DNA from 3 places in the Streptomyces sp. NBC_00029 genome. Region 2 is predicted to be linked to each of the others. Evidence: riboswitches for the same ligand, from Rfam matches in the RefSeq annotation. Region 2 holds a riboswitch; each other region holds the start of a gene.
The links. Region 2 has a riboswitch for cobalamin ahead of OG753_RS37015 (CoA-acylating methylmalonate-semialdehyde dehydrogenase). Riboswitches for the same ligand answer to the same signal wherever they lie in the genome.
Positions count from the first base shown of each region.

Region 1: linked by a shared signal. The riboswitch ahead of OG753_RS12420 (cobalamin biosynthesis protein) and the one ahead of OG753_RS37015 (CoA-acylating methylmalonate-semialdehyde dehydrogenase) in region 2 are both predicted to bind cobalamin.
Region 3: linked by a shared signal. The riboswitch ahead of OG753_RS27730 (ribonucleoside-diphosphate reductase subunit alpha) and the one ahead of OG753_RS37015 (CoA-acylating methylmalonate-semialdehyde dehydrogenase) in region 2 are both predicted to bind cobalamin.

Region 1 covers NZ_CP108292.1:2,579,552-2,584,864, reverse strand. Annotated here, with positions in the region: gene OG753_RS12425 (cobyric acid synthase) at 1-650, opposite strand, end outside; gene OG753_RS12420 (cobalamin biosynthesis protein) at 647-1,609, opposite strand; cobalamin riboswitch at 1,647-1,790, opposite strand; gene OG753_RS12415 (hypothetical protein) at 1,910-2,131, opposite strand; gene OG753_RS12410 (anion permease) at 2,157-3,446, opposite strand; gene OG753_RS12405 (hypothetical protein) at 3,757-4,887, shown strand; gene OG753_RS12400 (hypothetical protein) at 5,067-5,313, shown strand, end outside.
Region 2 covers NZ_CP108292.1:8,047,000-8,052,312, reverse strand. Annotated here, with positions in the region: gene aceB (malate synthase A) at 1-169, opposite strand, end outside; gene aceA (isocitrate lyase) at 350-1,636, opposite strand; gene OG753_RS37020 (short-chain fatty acyl-CoA regulator family protein) at 2,022-3,437, shown strand; cobalamin riboswitch at 3,502-3,687, shown strand; gene OG753_RS37015 (CoA-acylating methylmalonate-semialdehyde dehydrogenase) at 3,873-5,313, shown strand, end outside.
Region 3 covers NZ_CP108292.1:5,896,818-5,902,130, forward strand. Annotated here, with positions in the region: gene OG753_RS27725 (ribonucleotide-diphosphate reductase subunit beta) at 1-1,014, opposite strand, end outside; gene OG753_RS27730 (ribonucleoside-diphosphate reductase subunit alpha) at 1,014-3,392, opposite strand; cobalamin riboswitch at 3,536-3,665, opposite strand; gene OG753_RS27735 (GNAT family N-acetyltransferase) at 3,710-4,207, opposite strand; gene OG753_RS27740 (YbdD/YjiX family protein) at 4,306-4,500, opposite strand; gene OG753_RS27745 (carbon starvation CstA family protein) at 4,500-5,313, opposite strand, start outside.

The DNA of each region.
Region 1 (5,313 bases), 5.5 Mb from region 2:
ATCTCCATGCCCGGCTCCAGCAGCGACACGTCACCGCGGAACTTGTTGACCATGTACCCGGCGATCAGCGACTGGTCCTCGGCCGACAGCAGCGCCGTCGTACCGAAGAAGGACGCGAAGACCCCGCCGCGGTCGATGTCGCCGACCACCACCACCGGGAACCGCGCGGCCCGCGCGATGCCCATGTTCACGATGTCGGTCCGGCGCAGGTTGATCTCGGCCGGACTCCCCGCCCCCTCGCAGATCACGGCGTCATACGTGCCCCGCAGCTGCTCCAGGCAGTCCGTGACGATGCCGAGCAACTGCTCCTGGCGCCCGCCGTGGTAGCCGCGGGCGCTCATCTCGCCCACCGGCTTGCCCAGCAGCACCACCTGGCTGCTGCGGTCGCTGCCGGGCTTGAGCAGCACCGGGTTCATCAGCGCGGTCGGCTCCACGCGGGCCGCCTGGGCCTGCATCGCCTGGGCGCGCCCGATCTCGGCGCCCTCCAGGGTCACGAAGGAGTTCAGCGACATGTTCTGCGCCTTGAACGGCGCCACCTTCACGCCCTGCCGGGCCAGCCAGCGGCAGATCCCCGCCGTGACCACGCTCTTCCCCGCGTCCGATGTGGTGCCCGCGACCAGCAGACCCCCGCCGCGCTTCGCGCCGCTCATGCGCGCCGCCCCTTCTTCGTCGTACGGGAGACCAGCAGCCGGACGGCCACACAGGCACCCAGCGCCAGCCAGCTCACCTGCCGCGACAGCCGTACCGCCCGCTCGATGTCCGCGACCTCCACCGGCCGCCCCGCCCCGCCGTTCAATACCGCCCGGTGCTCGACCCGGCCGCCGTACGCGAGGGTCCCGCCCAGTCTGACGCCCAGCGCCCCGGCGAAGGAGGCCTCGACGGGTCCGGCGTTGGGGCTCGGATGGGCGGCGGCGTCCGCGCGCCAGGCCCGTACGGCGCCCCGCCGGTCGGGGCCGGCCAGTACGGCGGCGACCGCCGTCAGCCGGGCCCCCGGCCAGCCCGCCAGGTCGTCGAGTCGGGCGGAGGCCCAGCCGTAGCGCAGGTAGCGGGGGGACTTGTGGCCGACCATCGCGTCCAGGGTGTTCACGGCGCGGAAGGCCAGCAGGCCGGGGACTCCGGCGACGGCGCCCCACACCAGGGCCCCGACCACCGCGTCGGAGGTGTTCTCGGCGACGGACTCCACGACGGCGCGGGCCATCTGCTGCCCGTCCAGGGCCTGCGGGTCGCGCCCGCACAGGTGGGGCAGCCGCTCCCGGGCCACCTCGATGTCCCCGGCGGCGAGCGCCCCGCCGATGGCGCGGGCCTCCCGGCCCAGCGAGGTGCCTCCCACGACGGCCCAGGTGGCGGCGGCGGTCAGGGCGATACGGGCGGCCGCGGGCCGGGAGCGCACGGCGCGGGCGCCCAGGGCCCCGACGGCGGCCGCGCCCCCGGCGCACACCAGGGTGTGCAGGAGGCCCCGGGAGCGGTCGTCGCGCCACAGGGAGCGCTCGACGGCGGCGGCGGCCTTTCCGAAGGCGGCCACGGGGTGCCCTCGGCGCGGATCACCGAGGATCCGGTCGCCGATCAGGCCCGCCGTGGCGCCGTACGCGAAAACGCGATCGGCACGCATGGTGACAGGTATGTCCTCACTCAGGGTCCGCGCCCTGGTTCGACGTGTCCGGCGGCGAGAGTTCCTGGCTCCCGGTCGCACTCGGCCCGAGTGCTCCGGTGACAGTGGCGGGACCGCGCCGGATTCGCACCGGACTTCCTCTCCATGCCGCCGTAATGGCTCGGGCAGTCCACCATGCACCGCGAAGCCCGTCAACTCGCCGTTGACCTGCGGTGCCGTGGGGGGCCCGGGATGCGAAAAGCTCCCTCCGGGACAAACCCGGAGGGAGCCTTCACGCCTGGCCGGCCGCGGGGCGGCGGATCAGGCGACGATCAGGTAGATCCCGTACGTCACGGCCGCCGCGACGAGCGCGAAGCAGGCGTACGCGCCGGTACGGGCGAGGGTGGCGGTGCCGCCCTGCTCGGTCGCGGTCTCGTGCTTGGACAGGCCCACCAGGCCCAGGGTGAAGAGGGCCACGAGGGCGACGGTGGCGAGGAGGCTGACCCCGAAGACGGAGCCGAGCGCTTCCCAGTCGATCTTCATACTGCCGTTCCTCTGTGTGTCTCGGTCAGACCGCGGCGGCCGGAGCCGCCGGGGTCTGCGTCGCGGCCGGGATGGTGGCCTTCAGGTCCTCGTCCGTGACCGCGGCGGTCGTACCGGCGAGGGGGGTGCCGATGCCGGCTGCGGCGACGGTCGGCGGGACGGTGACCGCGGCGATCGCCGTGGTGACGACACCCGGCTCCTCGGCGTGGGCCGGCTCCACCTCGTTGACGTTGTTGTGGTCGACGACCTGGCGGCGCGAGATGAGCCAGATGGCCAGGCAGGAGCCGATCAGGAAGAGCGTGACCGCGGCGATGCCGACGTCACCGATGCGCATGACCAGTTCGGCACCGGCCGAGACCAGCGCGGCGGCCGGCAGGGTCAGGCCCCAGGCGACGAACATGCGGGTCGCGGTGGACCAGCGGACCACACCGCCCTTGCGGCCCAGGCCCGCACCCATGACCGCACCGGAGCACGAGTGGGTGGTGGAGAGCGAGAAGCCCAGGTTGGAGGAGGCGAGGATGACGGACGCGGCCGAGGTCTGGGCGGCGAAGCCCTGCTGCGGCTGCAGGTCGGTCAGGCCACTGCCCATGGTGCGGATGATGCGCCAGCCGCCCAGGTAGGTGCCCATCGCGATGGCGAGTCCGGCGGAGACGATGACCCAGACCGGCGGGTTCGCGTCGGGCGCGATCGCGCCGCCGGCGATGAGGGCCAGGGTGATGATGCCCATCGTCTTCTGAGCGTCGTTGGTGCCGTGCGCGAGGGAGACGAGACCGGCCGAGGCGATCTGACCGGCGCGGTACCCCTTGGCGGAGGTCTTCTCGCCGACCTTGTTCCCCATCCGGTACGTGACCTTGGCGGCCAGGTACGCGGCGATGCCGGCCACCAGGGGGGCGGCGATCGCGGGGATGAGGACCTTGGTGACGATGACGCTGCCGTTGACCGCGCCGAGGCCGGCGGAGGCGACCGCGGCACCGATCAGGCCGCCCATCAGGGCGTGCGAGGAGCTGGAGGGGAGCCCGACCAGCCAGGTGACGAGGTTCCAGAGGATCGCTCCGACCAGGGCGGCGAAGATCACCTCTGGCTGGATGCCGTCCTCGTTGACCAGTCCCTTGGAGATCGTCTTGGCGACCTCCACGGACATGAACGCGCCGACGAGGTTGAGCACGGCGGACATGGCCACCGCCGTCTTGGGCTTGAGGGCGCCGGTCGAGATGGTGGTGGCCATCGCGTTGGCCGTGTCGTGGAAACCGTTCGTGAAGTCGAACACGAGAGCGGTAATGATCACGATCCCGAGGAGAAGCGTTATGTGCTCCATTTACCCAGGCTTCTGTTTGACGTCAGTGGCTCGGCGACCGTAGGCAACCTGGATGAACGGAAGATGAACTGACTCGGGCGGGGCGGTGTACTGGCCCGGGGGGTGATCGGGTCATTCGTCCTGATTCTGGCGCAGATAACGCCATTAATGCACGTCAAAGGCGGGTGAATGAACCCCTCCGCAGGCACTCCGCCCTGCATACGATCCCCCCTCTCCGGCCCCGAATGAGACCCAGATCACTCCACCCTCGCAGATGGCGGAGGGATCTCCTCCGGTGGCCCGCCCGAGGCCGCGCCGCGACACTGGAGCCGTGCGAACCGCGACAGCAACGGCTGCGGCCGTCACCACGACCCTCCTGGTTGCCGGCGCGGCCGCCGTCGCCGTCGGCAGGCACGCCGCCGACGCGGCCCTGCGGCCCGAACCCGGACGTCCGCTCCCCGGCGGGCCGAAGCTCAGCGTCCACTCGGCCGCCGCCGACCGCATCACCCTCACCCGCTCGCTCGCCTCCCTGCGCCCCGGCACCTACGGCCTGGTCGCACCCGGCGTGCACGCCGTCGTCGGACCCGTGCTCCCCGACGCCGACCCCGGCCCGGACGCCGTCGTGCGGCGGCTCGTCTCCGTCACCCACGGCACCCTCGGCCCCGGCACGCGGGTCTCCCTCACCCCCCAGGTGTACGTCGGCAACCCGGGCACCGCCCTCGGGCTCGAGCACGCCGACGTGGACGTCCCCGGGGAGCTCGGCGCCCTGCCCGCCTGGTTCGTGCCCGCGGTCCGGGACACCTGGGTGATCACCGTGCACGGCCTCGGCAGCAGCCGCGAGCACCCGATGGTCGTCATGCCCTTCCTGCACCGCCACCAGCTGCCCGTCCTGGACCTCGGCTACCGGGGCGACCTCGGCGCCCCCGCCTCCCCGGACGGCCTCGGTCACCTCGGGGAATCGGAATGGCGGGATCTGGACGCCGCCATCCGCTACGCCGTGCGGTACGGAGCCCGCCGCGTGGTCCTGCACGGCTGGTCCACCGGCGCCACCATGGCGCTGCACGCCGCCGAGCGCTCGGCGCTGTCCCATGTGATCTCAGGACTGGTGCTGGACTCGCCGGTGCTCGACTGGCACGCCACCCTGCGCGGACTCGCGGCCGCGCGCGGCACTCCGTCCGTGCTGCTTCCGCTGGCGGTGCGGGCCGCAGAGGGCCGCGCGGGCCTGCGCGTCGACCGCCGGCCGGCGGGCGCGGACCCCGGCGCGCTGCGCGTCCCCGTACTGATCTTCCACGGCCCGGACGACGCGCTCGCCCCCTGGGAGCCCTCCCGGCGGCTCGCCGCCGCCCGCCCCGACCTCGTCACCCTGCACGCCGTGGACGGGGCCGGCCACGGCGCGATGTGGAACGCCGACCCGGCCGGCTACGAGGAAGCCCTGCGCCGCTTCCTCACCCCCCTCATGTGAAGGCCGGGTGAACGCCCGCGAGAAGGCCCGGACGAGGGCCAGGATGAAGGCCCGTCATGTGAAGGCCCTGTGAGGGACAGGGCCCTGCGGGCGGCTTGTCCCGGTCTGCACTGCGGGCGGCCGGTGGCAACGGCTGGTTCCGTTTGGGCTTTCGGCCAGTGACGGGCGAGACTGCTTCCGTGACGTCCCGAAAGCCTGATGAGCAGTTGGCTCGCGACTCCAGACTCCGACTCGTCTCGCCGCGCTCCGTCGCCGCGGCCCGCAAGGCGGTGACCGACCGACGCACCCGTCCCGCGCCCCGGCCCCCGGCGGGTACACCCGCCACGGCCGACCTCGCGAACCGGGCCCGGGCCTCGCTCGCCGACGCCGTACGCCTGACCCGCTGGGCCGAGCACAACCTCGGCGCCGGAGACGGCGGCCGGCCCG
Region 2 (5,313 bases):
GGTGGGCCGAGCGGCGGGTGCGCTCCTTGAGGATCTCCTGGCGGCGGCCGGCGAACGCGTCGTCGAGCCGGCCGATGAAGTCCAGGGCCTCGGGGGTGAGGATCTCGTCGTGGCGGTCGCCCGGTGTCCCGAGGACCTCGACGCGGCGGGTCGGTGCGTGAATGGACATGCGGGTCTCCTCCGGGAGAGGGGAGGGCCGGACGGGAGCTGGTTTCTCCGGCCTTCGAGGAACGCGGGTGACGGTGCCGGCGGGGCGCCCGGGTACTGCGTGCACTCGGGCACCCCGGGCCCTACGGCGAGGTGGTGCCCGGGGTGTTCCGGGCGGCCTGCGGCCCGGATCGGGCGGGTCCTAGTGGAACTGCTCCTCCTCGGTGGAGCCGGAGAGCGCGGTGGTGGAGGACGCCGGGTTGACGGCGGTGGAGACGAGGTCGAAGTAGCCGGTGCCGACCTCGCGCTGGTGCTTGACGGCGGTGAACCCGTGGGCCTGGGCGGCGAACTCGCGCTCCTGGAGGTCGACGTAGGCGGTCATGCCGTGCTCCGCGTAGCCGCGGGCCAGGTCGAACATGCCGTGGTTGAGGGAGTGGAAGCCGGCCAGGGTGATGAACTGGAATCGGTAGCCCATCGCGCCGAGCTCGCGCTGGAACTTGGCGATCTGGTCGTCGTCCAGCGCGGCCTTCCAGTTGAAGGACGGCGAGCAGTTGTAGGCCAGCATCTGATCCGGGTACTGCGCGTGGATCGCCTCGGCGAACTCGCGGGCCTGGGCCAGGTCCGGGGTGCCGGTCTCCACCCAGATCAGGTCGGCGTACGGGGCGTACGCCAGGCCGCGGGCGATCACCGGGGCCATGCCGTTCCGCACGTGGTAGAAGCCCTCGGCGGTGCGCTCACCCGTGCAGAACTCCGCGTCGCGCTCGTCGACGTCGCTGGTCAGCAGAGTGGCCGCGAGGGCATCGGTACGGGCGATGATCAGGGTCGGGGTGTCGGCGATGTCGGCCGCCAGCCGGGCCGCGTTGAGGGTGCGGACGTGCTGCGCGGTCGGCACGAGGACCTTGCCGCCCAGGTGGCCGCACTTCTTCTCGGAGGCGAGCTGGTCCTCGTAGTGGATGCCGGCCGCGCCCGCCGCGATCATCGCCTTCGTCAGCTCGAAGGCGTTCAGCGGGCCGCCGAAGCCGGCCTCGGCGTCCGCGACGATCGGCGCGAGCCAGTCCGTGGTGTCGGTGCCGCCCTCGGCGGTGGCGATCTGGTCGGCGCGCAGCAGCGCGTTGTTGATCCGGCGGACCACCTGGGGGACCGAGTTGACCGGGTAGAGGCTCTGGTCCGGGTAGGTGTGCCCGGCCTGGTTGGCGTCGGCTGCGACCTGCCAGCCGGAGAGGTAGATCGCCTGGAGGCCTGCCCGCACCTGCTGGACGGCCTGGCCGCCGGTGAGGGCGCCGAGGGCGTGGATGTAGTCCTGCTCGTGGAGCTGTCGCCACAGCCGCTCGGCGCCGCGCCGGGCCAGGGTGTGCTCCTCGCGGACGCTGCCCGAGAGCCGCACCACGTCCTCGGCCGTGTAGGTGCGCTCGATGCCCGCCCAGCGGGGGTCGTCGGCCCACCGCTGCCTCAGCTGCTCGGCCGCCGCCGTCGTGTTCGCCTCTGCCATGACCGTCACCGTTTCTGTCCGTCGCGTGTCTTGCCAATGCGCCGCCCGAGGGATCGAAAGCATTGGCACTCTGTGCCCAGCTGGGGATCGCGGCCGCCGAACCCGGCCTGGGGCCGAAGCGTGAGCAATGCTGCCGAGCCGCCGGGGCGGACTGCCCGGATCCCCTAAATCAGGGCGTGAGCCGGGCCGGTCAGTCCTTCCCGGCCACCGTGTCCGGCGGGCCGCTGCATCGACTCTGGCACCGACACCGAGTGCCATCAAGCAGGTACATCTGCCAAGCTTTGCGAATCTTCGGCGCCACAATTGCCAAGGTTGCGAAGGCCGTCGGGCAGACAGATCCCCGTATCCTGGCGTCGCGTGTCCGGCCCGGCGGCGAAGGAGTGCGGTGAGCAAGACGTACGCGGGAGCGCGGCTGCGGCGGCTGCGCGAGGAGCGCCGGATGACCCAGGCCGACCTGGCCCGGATGCTCGCCATCTCCCCCAGCTACCTCAACCAGATGGAGCACGACTCCAGGCCGCTCACCGTCCCGGTCCTGCTGCGGCTCACCGAGGCCTTCGGGGTGGATCCGGGCTTCTTCTCCGAGCGCGACACCAGCCGTCTGGTCGCCGATCTGCGCGAGGCGCTCGCGAACGAGGTGGCCCAGGCCCGCGTCTCCCCCTCGGACCTGGCCGAACTGGCCACCCGTATGCCCGCGGTCGCCTCGGTGCTGCTCGACCTCGGCCGGCGCAGCCGGCTGCTGGCCGAGCGCCTCGCCGACGCCGCCGACGGCCGGGACGTGGCGGCCGACAGCCCGCGCTCACCCCACGAGGAGATCCGCGAGTTCTTCTACCGCCGGCAGAACTACCTCCACGACACCGATCTCGCCGCCGAGGGTCTCGCCGCCGAGATCGGTATCCGCCCGGGGGACGTGGTCAGCGCCCTGGCCCGCCGGCTCTCCGAGCGGCACGGCGTCAGGACGGCCACGGATTCCGACCGGCTGCACCACTACGACCCCTCCTCCCGGGTACTGCACCTGTCGAACCGGCTGCGGCCGGGGCAGCAGGCGTTCCGGATGGCCACCCAGCTGGCGCTGATCGAGTACGGGGCCGAGCTCGACCGGCTGGCCGCCGAGGATTTCCCGCCCGGCTCTCCCGTCCACGCCCTCGCGAGGATCGGCATCGCCAACCACTTCGCGGGCGCGCTCATCCTCCCGTACCGCGCGTTCCACGCGGCCGCCGAGGAGTTCCGCTACGACATCGAGCGGCTCACCGACCACTTCGGGATCGGCTACGAGACCGTCTGCCACCGGCTCAGCACCCTGCAACGTCCCAGGCTGCGCGGTGTTCCCTTCTCCTTCGTCCGGGTGGACCGGGCCGGGAACATGTCCAAGCGGCAGTCGGCGACCGGGTTCCACTTCTCCCGCGCGGGCGGCACCTGTCCACTGTGGAACGTCTACGAGGCCTTCGCCGCGCCGGGCCGCATCCACGTCCAGGTGGCCGCCATGCCCGACGGGCAGCGGTACCTGTGGACCGCGCGCGCCGTCACCCGCCACCGCGGCGGATGGGGCGAGCCCGGCAAGACCTTCGCGATCGGGCTGGGCTGCGAGATCCGGCACGCATCGCGGCTCGTGTACGCCGACGGGCTCGACCTCGACAACACGGCGGCCGCGACGCCCATCGGCATGGGCTGCCGCCTGTGCGAACGGCTCGACTGCCCGCAGCGGGCCGTTCCGCCGCTCGGCCGGGCGCTGGCCGTCGACGAGAACAGCAGCACCTTCATCCCGTACCCGGTGACCAGGAGCCGCGCCCCGGCACAGGACTGAGGGGACGTCAGTCGGCCACGGGGCCGGCGAAGGCGCGCGGCGGCGGCTCTGGACTTACTAGGACGTCCAACTATATGTTCGTGGCACAAGGTCCGCGGTGCAGGGAAGCCGGTGAGAATCCGGCACGGTCCCGCCACTGTGACCGGGGAGTGTGCTGCCATCCACACGCCACTGACGAGGTCTGTCGGGAAGGCGGGCGGCGCGCGGGGATCCGGGAGTCAGGATACCGGCCGCGGAACGTTCCGTGTTTTCCACGAGGATGGAGCAGACACGCATGGCACCGGTTTGTACCCACGACCCTGGTGATCCGGCGGAGCGCACGCACGCCTTCGCGCGCTCGTAGTCCCACGGCCCTCCCAGCGGCGCACCCCATCGGGTGCCGTCCGCGGGTCCGCCGTGCCATCCCCGGATCCAACCTGACGAGAGCAGGCACCCATGGTCCGCGAACTCACCCATTTCATCGGCGGCAAGCACACCACCGGATCCTCCGGTCTCTTCACCGACGTCCACGACCCCAACACCGGCGCCGTCCAGGCCCGTGTCCCGCTCGCGGGGCGGGCCGACACCGAGGCCGCCATCGCCGACGCCGAAGAGGCGCAGGCCGACTGGGGGCAGTGGAACCCGCAGCGCCGCTCGCGCGTGCTCCTTCGGTTCCTCCAGCTGGTGGAGGGCGAACGGGACTCCCTCGCCCGGCTGTTGTCCTCCGAGCACGGAAAGACCGTCGCCGACTCCCACGGCGATCTGCAACGCGGCCTGGAGGTGGTGGAGTTCGCCGCCGGCGTCCCGCACCTGCTGAAGGGCGAGTTCACCGACAACGCGGGCAGCGGGATCGACGTGCACTCGCTGCGCTCGCCACTGGGCGTGGTCGCCGGGATCACCCCCTTCAACTTCCCCGCGATGATCCCCCTGTGGCAGGCCGCCCCCGCCCTGGCCTGTGGGAACGCCTTCATCCTGAAGCCGTCCGAACGGGACCCGTCCGTACCGCTGCGCCTGGCCGAGCTGTTCCTGGAAGCAGGTCTGCCGCCCGGTGTGCTGAATGTGGTCAACGGCGGCAAGGAGGCCGTCGACACCCTCCTCGAGGACCCGCGCGTCCAGGCTCTCGGCTTCGTCGGCTCCACCCCGATCGCCGCGCACATCTACGCCACCGCCGCCGCCCACGGCAAGCGCGCCCAGTGCTTCGGCGGCGCCAAGAACCACATGATCGTGATGCCCGACGCCGATCTCGACCAGGCCGTGGAGGCGCTCATCGGCGCCGGCTACGGCTCCGCGGGCGAGCGCTGCATGGCCATCGCCGTCGCCGTCCCCGTCGGCGAGGAGACCGCGGACGCGCTGGTGACGAAGCTGAAGCAGCGCATTGCCACCCTGCGCGTCGGCCGCTCCGACGACCCCGGGGCCGACTTCGGGCCGCTGGTCAGCCGGGACGCCCTCGACCGGGTGAACCGCTACGTCGGCATCGGTGCCACCGAGGGCGCCGAACTCGTCGTGGACGGACGCGGGTTCACCCTCCCCGGGCACGAGAGCGGCTACTTCGCCGGCGCCACCCTCTTCGACCGCGTGACCCCCCGGATGCGGATCTACCGCGAGGAGATCTTCGGCCCGGTGCTGTCCGTCGTACGGGCCGCCGACTACGAGGAGGCCCTGCGCCTGCCCACCGAGCACCCGTACGGCAACGGCGTCGCGATCTTCACCCGTGACGGCGACACGGCACGCGATTTCACCCGCCGGGTGGGCGCCGGCATGGTCGGCGTCAACGTGCCGATCCCCGTTCCCGTGGCCTACCACACCTTCGGCGGCTGGAAGCGGTCCGGCTTCGGCGATCTCAACCAGCACGGCCCCGACTCGATCCGCTTCTACACCCGTACCAAGACCGTCACCT
Region 3 (5,313 bases), 2.2 Mb from region 2:
GAAGTCCTCGTCCAGGTCGACCGTGCCCTCGACCGCGACCTGGTAGGCCGACGGACGGCGCTCGAAGAAGTTCGTCAGCTCCTGCACGCCCTGCAGCTCCATGAAGGAGAACGGGTTCTGCGAGCCGTACACCGGCGGGAACCCGAGACGGACCAGACGCTGGTCCGCGACGCACTCCAGGTACTCGCGCATCGACTCGGTGTTCATGCCCGGCAGGCCGTCACCGCACAGGTCGCGGCCGAACTGCAGCTCCGCCTCCACGGCCTCCTTGAGCATGTCGGTGACCTGCTGCTGGAGGGCGTCGTCGAAGAGCTCCGGCTCCTCCTTGCGGACCGTGTCCACGACCTCGAACGCGAAGTTCATGTGCATGGTCTCGTCACGGAACACCCAGTTGGTGCCGGTGGCCAGGCCGTGCAGCAGACCGCGCGAGCGGAACCAGTACACGTAGGCGAAGGCGCCGTAGAAGAACAGGCCCTCGATGCACGCCGCGAAGCAGATCAGGTTCAGCAGGAAGCGACGGCGGTCGGCCTGCGTCTCCAGCCGGTCCAGCTTCTCGACCTCGTTGATCCACTTGAAGCAGAACTGCGCCTTCTCGCGGATGGAGGGGATCTCCTCGACCGCGTCGAAGGCCGCCGCGCGGTCGTCCGGGTCGGGCAGATAGGTGTCGAGCAGCGTCAGATAGAACTGGACGTGCACGGCCTCCTCGAACAGCTGGCGCGACAGGTACAGGCGCGCCTCCGGGGAGTTGATGTGCTTGTAGAGCGTCAGCACCAGGTTGTTCGAGACGATCGAGTCGCCCGTCGCGAAGAACGCGACCAGACGGCCGATCATGTGCTGCTCGGCGGGCGTCAGCTTCGCGAGGTCCGCGACGTCCGAGTGGAGGTCGACCTCCTCGACGGTCCAGGTGTTCTTGATCGCGTCCCGGTAGCGCTCGTAGAAGTCCGGGTAGCGCATCGGGCGGAGCGTGAGCTCGAAGCCCGGGTCCAGGAGGTTCTTCTGGTCGTTGGAGCTCATTACTGGCAGGCCTCGCAGGACTCGGGGTTCTCAAGGGAGCAGGCCAGCGCCTCGGCGTCGGCGACCGCCTGCGGCAGCTCGACGGGCGCGGCCGCCTGCGCGGCACGGGCGATCTTCGTCGCCGGGCGCGAGCGCAGGTAGTAGGTGGTCTTCAGGCCCTGCTTCCAGGCGTACGCGTACATCGAGCTGAGCTTGCCGATGGTGGGCGTCTCCAGGAACAGGTTCAGCGACTGCGACTGGTCCAGGAACGGCGTACGGGCCGCCGCCATGTCGATCAGACCGCGCTGCGGGATCTCCCACGCCGTGCGGTACAGGTCGCGGACCTCGGCCGGGATCCAGCCGAAGCCCTGGACCGAGCCGGAGGAGTCGCGCAGCGCCTCACGGGTCTGGGCGTCCCACACGCCGAGCTGCTTCAGCTCCTCCACCAGGTAGCCGTTCACCTGGAGGAACTCACCGCTGAGCGTCTCGCGCTTGAAGAGGTTGGAGACCTGCGGCTCGATGCACTCGTACACACCGGCGATCGAGGCGATCGTGGCCGTCGGGGCGATGGCGAGGAGCAGCGAGTTGCGCATGCCGGACTTCGCGACGCGGGCGCGCAGCGCGTCCCAGCGCTCCGGCCAGTTCAGCTCGACGTCGTAGTGGTCCGGGTGCAGGACACCGCGGGCGGTGCGGGTCTGCTCCCAGGCGGGCAGCGGGCCGCTGCGCTCGGCGAGGTCGCACGAGGCCTCGTACGCGGCCAGCATGATGCGCTCGGAGAGCTTGGTGGACAGGGCCTTCGCCTCGGGGGAGTCGAAGGGCAGCTTCAGCTTGAAGAAGACGTCCTGCAGGCCCATCGCGCCCAGGCCCACCGGGCGCCAGCGGGCGTTGGAACGGCCGGCCTGCTCGGTCGGGTAGAAGTTGATGTCCACCACGCGGTCGAGGAAGGTCACGGCGGTGCGGACGGTCTCGTCGATCCGCTCCCAGTCGATCTCGCCGTCGACGACGAAGGCGCCCAGGTTGACCGAACCGAGGTTGCAGACGGCGGTCTCGCCGTCGTTGGTGACCTCGATGATCTCGGTGCACAGGTTCGAGGAGTGCACGACGGTGCCCGGCTCGGCGGTCTGGTTCGCCGTGCGGTTGGAGGCGTCCTTGAACGTCATCCAGCCCTGGCCGGTCTGCGCGAGGGTGCGCATCATCCGGCCGTACAGGTCGCGGGCGGGCATGGTCTTGCGGGCCAGGCCGTCCGCCTCGGCCTTGCGGTAGGCGGCGTCGAACTCGTCCCCCCACAGGTCGACCAGCTCGGGCACGTCGGCCGGGGAGAACAGCGACCAGTCGGCGTCGGCGTTCACACGGCGCATGAACTCGTCCGGCACCCAGTGGGCGAGGTTCAGGTTGTGCGTACGGCGCTGGTCCTCACCGGTGTTGTCGCGGAGCTCCAGGAACTCCTCGATGTCCGCGTGCCAGGTCTCCAGGTAGACCGCGGCGGCGCCCTTGCGGCGGCCGCCCTGGTTCACGGCGGCGACGGAGGCGTCGAGGGTCTTCAGGAACGGCACGATGCCGTTGGAGTGCCCGTTGGTGCCGCGGATCAGCGAACCGCGGGCGCGGATGCGGGAGTACGAGAGGCCGATGCCGCCGGCGTGCTTCGACAGGCGCGCCACCTGGTGGTAGCGGTCGTAGATCGAGTCGAGCTCGTCCAGCGGGGAGTCCAGCAGGTAGCAGGAGGACATCTGCGGGTGACGGGTGCCGGAGTTGAAGAGCGTGGGGGAGGACGGCAGGTAGTCCAGCCGGCTCATCAGCCGGTAGAGCGAGGCCACTTCCTCCACGGCCTGGACGCTCTCGTCCGCGGCGAGACCGCAGGCCACGCGCAGCATGAAGTACTGCGGGGTCTCGATGACCTGACGGGTGATCGGGTGGCGCAGCAGGTAGCGGCTGTGCAGGGTGCGCAGGCCGAAGAAGCCGAAGCGGTCGTCTGCGCCCTCGGCGAGGGTGAGCTCGACGAGCGAGTCCAGCCGGGCCGCGTGGGTGCGGACGAACTCGGCCGTGCGGTCGGCGATGAGGCCCTCGAGGTGGCCGACCTCGACGGAGGCCGAGAAGGACGTGGAGCCCTGGCTCGCGGCCTCGTCGCGCACGGCCAGCGTCAGCAGGCGGGCGGCGAGGCGGGAGTAGGCCGGGTCCTCGGAGATCAGACCGGCGGCGGCCTCCGTGGCCAGCCCGCGCAGTTCGGCGTCGTCGGCGGCGGAGCTGCGGCCGCGCAGCGCGGAGGCCGCGACCCGGCCGGGGTCGGTGTCGGGGAGGTCCGCCGTAAGTTCGGTGAGGGTACGCAGCAGCGTGGCCCCCGGGCCCTCGGTGTTGTCGCCAGAAGTGGACTCGGCGCGCGGTGCGGAAGGCGCGATGGTCACGGCGGGAGCTCTCCCTCGCTCGGCCCGGTCATCGGCGGGGAGGGGCGCGAGCGGGCGCATGCGGGCGCGACGCGAACGCGTACCCCGGCATGGCGTCCACCGGCCCAACCGCGAGGCCCGGACGAATCGGCACCCGGTTCGGTCGAGCCGGGCGCGCTGTCGGCAGGTCATCGGACTTGGCGTCCGGTAGCCGGACACTTCATACCGTTGCGGGACAGTTCCGGATTCGCACCGGATTCCCCTGCGGCGACAGCAGGCATGAGCATACATGTGGGGGCGGCCCGTTGCGGCAACCCCCACATGTAGTGTCGGCGTGGCTACAGCTTGAGCCGATACGCCAGGAGTGTCAGGCCCTCGATCGGCGCCCAGTCCCGCTCCGGCGTGCGTACGAAGCCCAGTCGCAGATAGATCCGGTGGGCGCCGGCCATGCTGCGCTGCGTGGAAAGAACCAGGCCGGTCACCCCGTCGAGGGCCTTCGCCCGCTCGATGCAGGCCCGCACCAGAGCCTCACCGGCACCCTGCCCGCGGGCCTCGTGGGCCACCGCGAGCATCCGGAACTCGGCCTCGTCCGGGGCCGCGATGTCGGCGAGCGGGCTGCCGGGCGCGGCGAAGGTCACCCCGCCCAGCAGGCGCCCGTCCCGCTCGGCGACGAGCACCTCGGCCCGGGCGGCCCGGCCGGCCACGTCGCGCAGCACGTCGAGGTAGGCGTCGTCCTCGTTGAAGTCCAGATGCCCGTCGGTGAGGTAGGCCTGCGCCGTGATCCCACCCAGCTCCGCGTAGTCGGCGGGCAGCGCCGTTCTGATCACCATGTCCATGAGGTCGAGTGTGCAGGACGGGCCGGTGGCGGTGCCCGGTGCGGATCCGGCGAAGGCCCCGCCGGAAGTGTCCGGCGGGGCCTTCGGTCCGGGTGGGCTCAGCAGCAGCGGAAGCCCTCGCGGGGGTCCGCCTCGCGGGCGTCCGTGCGGGCGCGTTCGAACGCGCGGCGGGTGAGCACCTCCGCGTCCGGGTCGTGGGAGCGGGCGTGGGCCACGTAGCGGTCGTACGCCGCCTCCCCCGAGAACTCCCGTACGTAGAAACGCACCTTCGCCAGCGCGCTGCGCACGCTCATCAGGCCACCGGCTCCTTGACGTGGCCGCCGCCCGCGTCCGGGCCCGCCGCGGCGAGCTCCGCCCGCTCCTCGGCGGTCGCGATCAGCCCGGCCGGGGCGACGATCTTCGACTCGGTCCACGGGACCTCGGAGAGGGTCGCCGAGCCGGGGTCGCGGACGGCCTTCAGGCAGGTCCGGGCCGCGTCCGCGAGGACCACGATGATCAGGACGGCGAAGAGGGCGCACAGGACGCCGTCCACCGTGGCGTTGGTGACCACGGTGTGCATGTCGTCCATGTTCTTGGCGGGCGGCAGGACCTTGTCGGCGTCGATCCCGGCCTGGTACTTGTCGCGCTGGGCGAAGAAGCCGACCTTCACGTCCTCGGAGAAGATCTTCTGATAGCTCGCGGTCAGGGTCACCGTGGCGTCCCAGACCAGCGGAACGCCCGTCACCCAGGCCCACTTGAGCCGGCCGGACTTGACCAGCAGCGTGGTGCAGACGGCCAGGGCGACCGCGGCGAGCAGCTGGTTGGCGATGCCGAAGAGCGGGAAGAGCTGGTTGATGCCGCCCAGCGGGTCCTTGATGCCGACCCACAGGAAGTAGCCCCAGCCGCCGACGACGATCGCGCTCGCGAACCACACGCCGGGCTTCCAGCTGACGTCCTTGAAGGACTTGTGCACGTTGCCGAGGGTGTCCTGGAGCATGAACCGGCCCACGCGGGTGCCCGCGTCGAGCGTGGTCAGGATGAACAGCGCCTCGAACATGATGGCGAAGTGGTACCAGAACGCCTTCATGCCCGCACCGCCGACCACGGCGGAGAAGATCTCGGACATT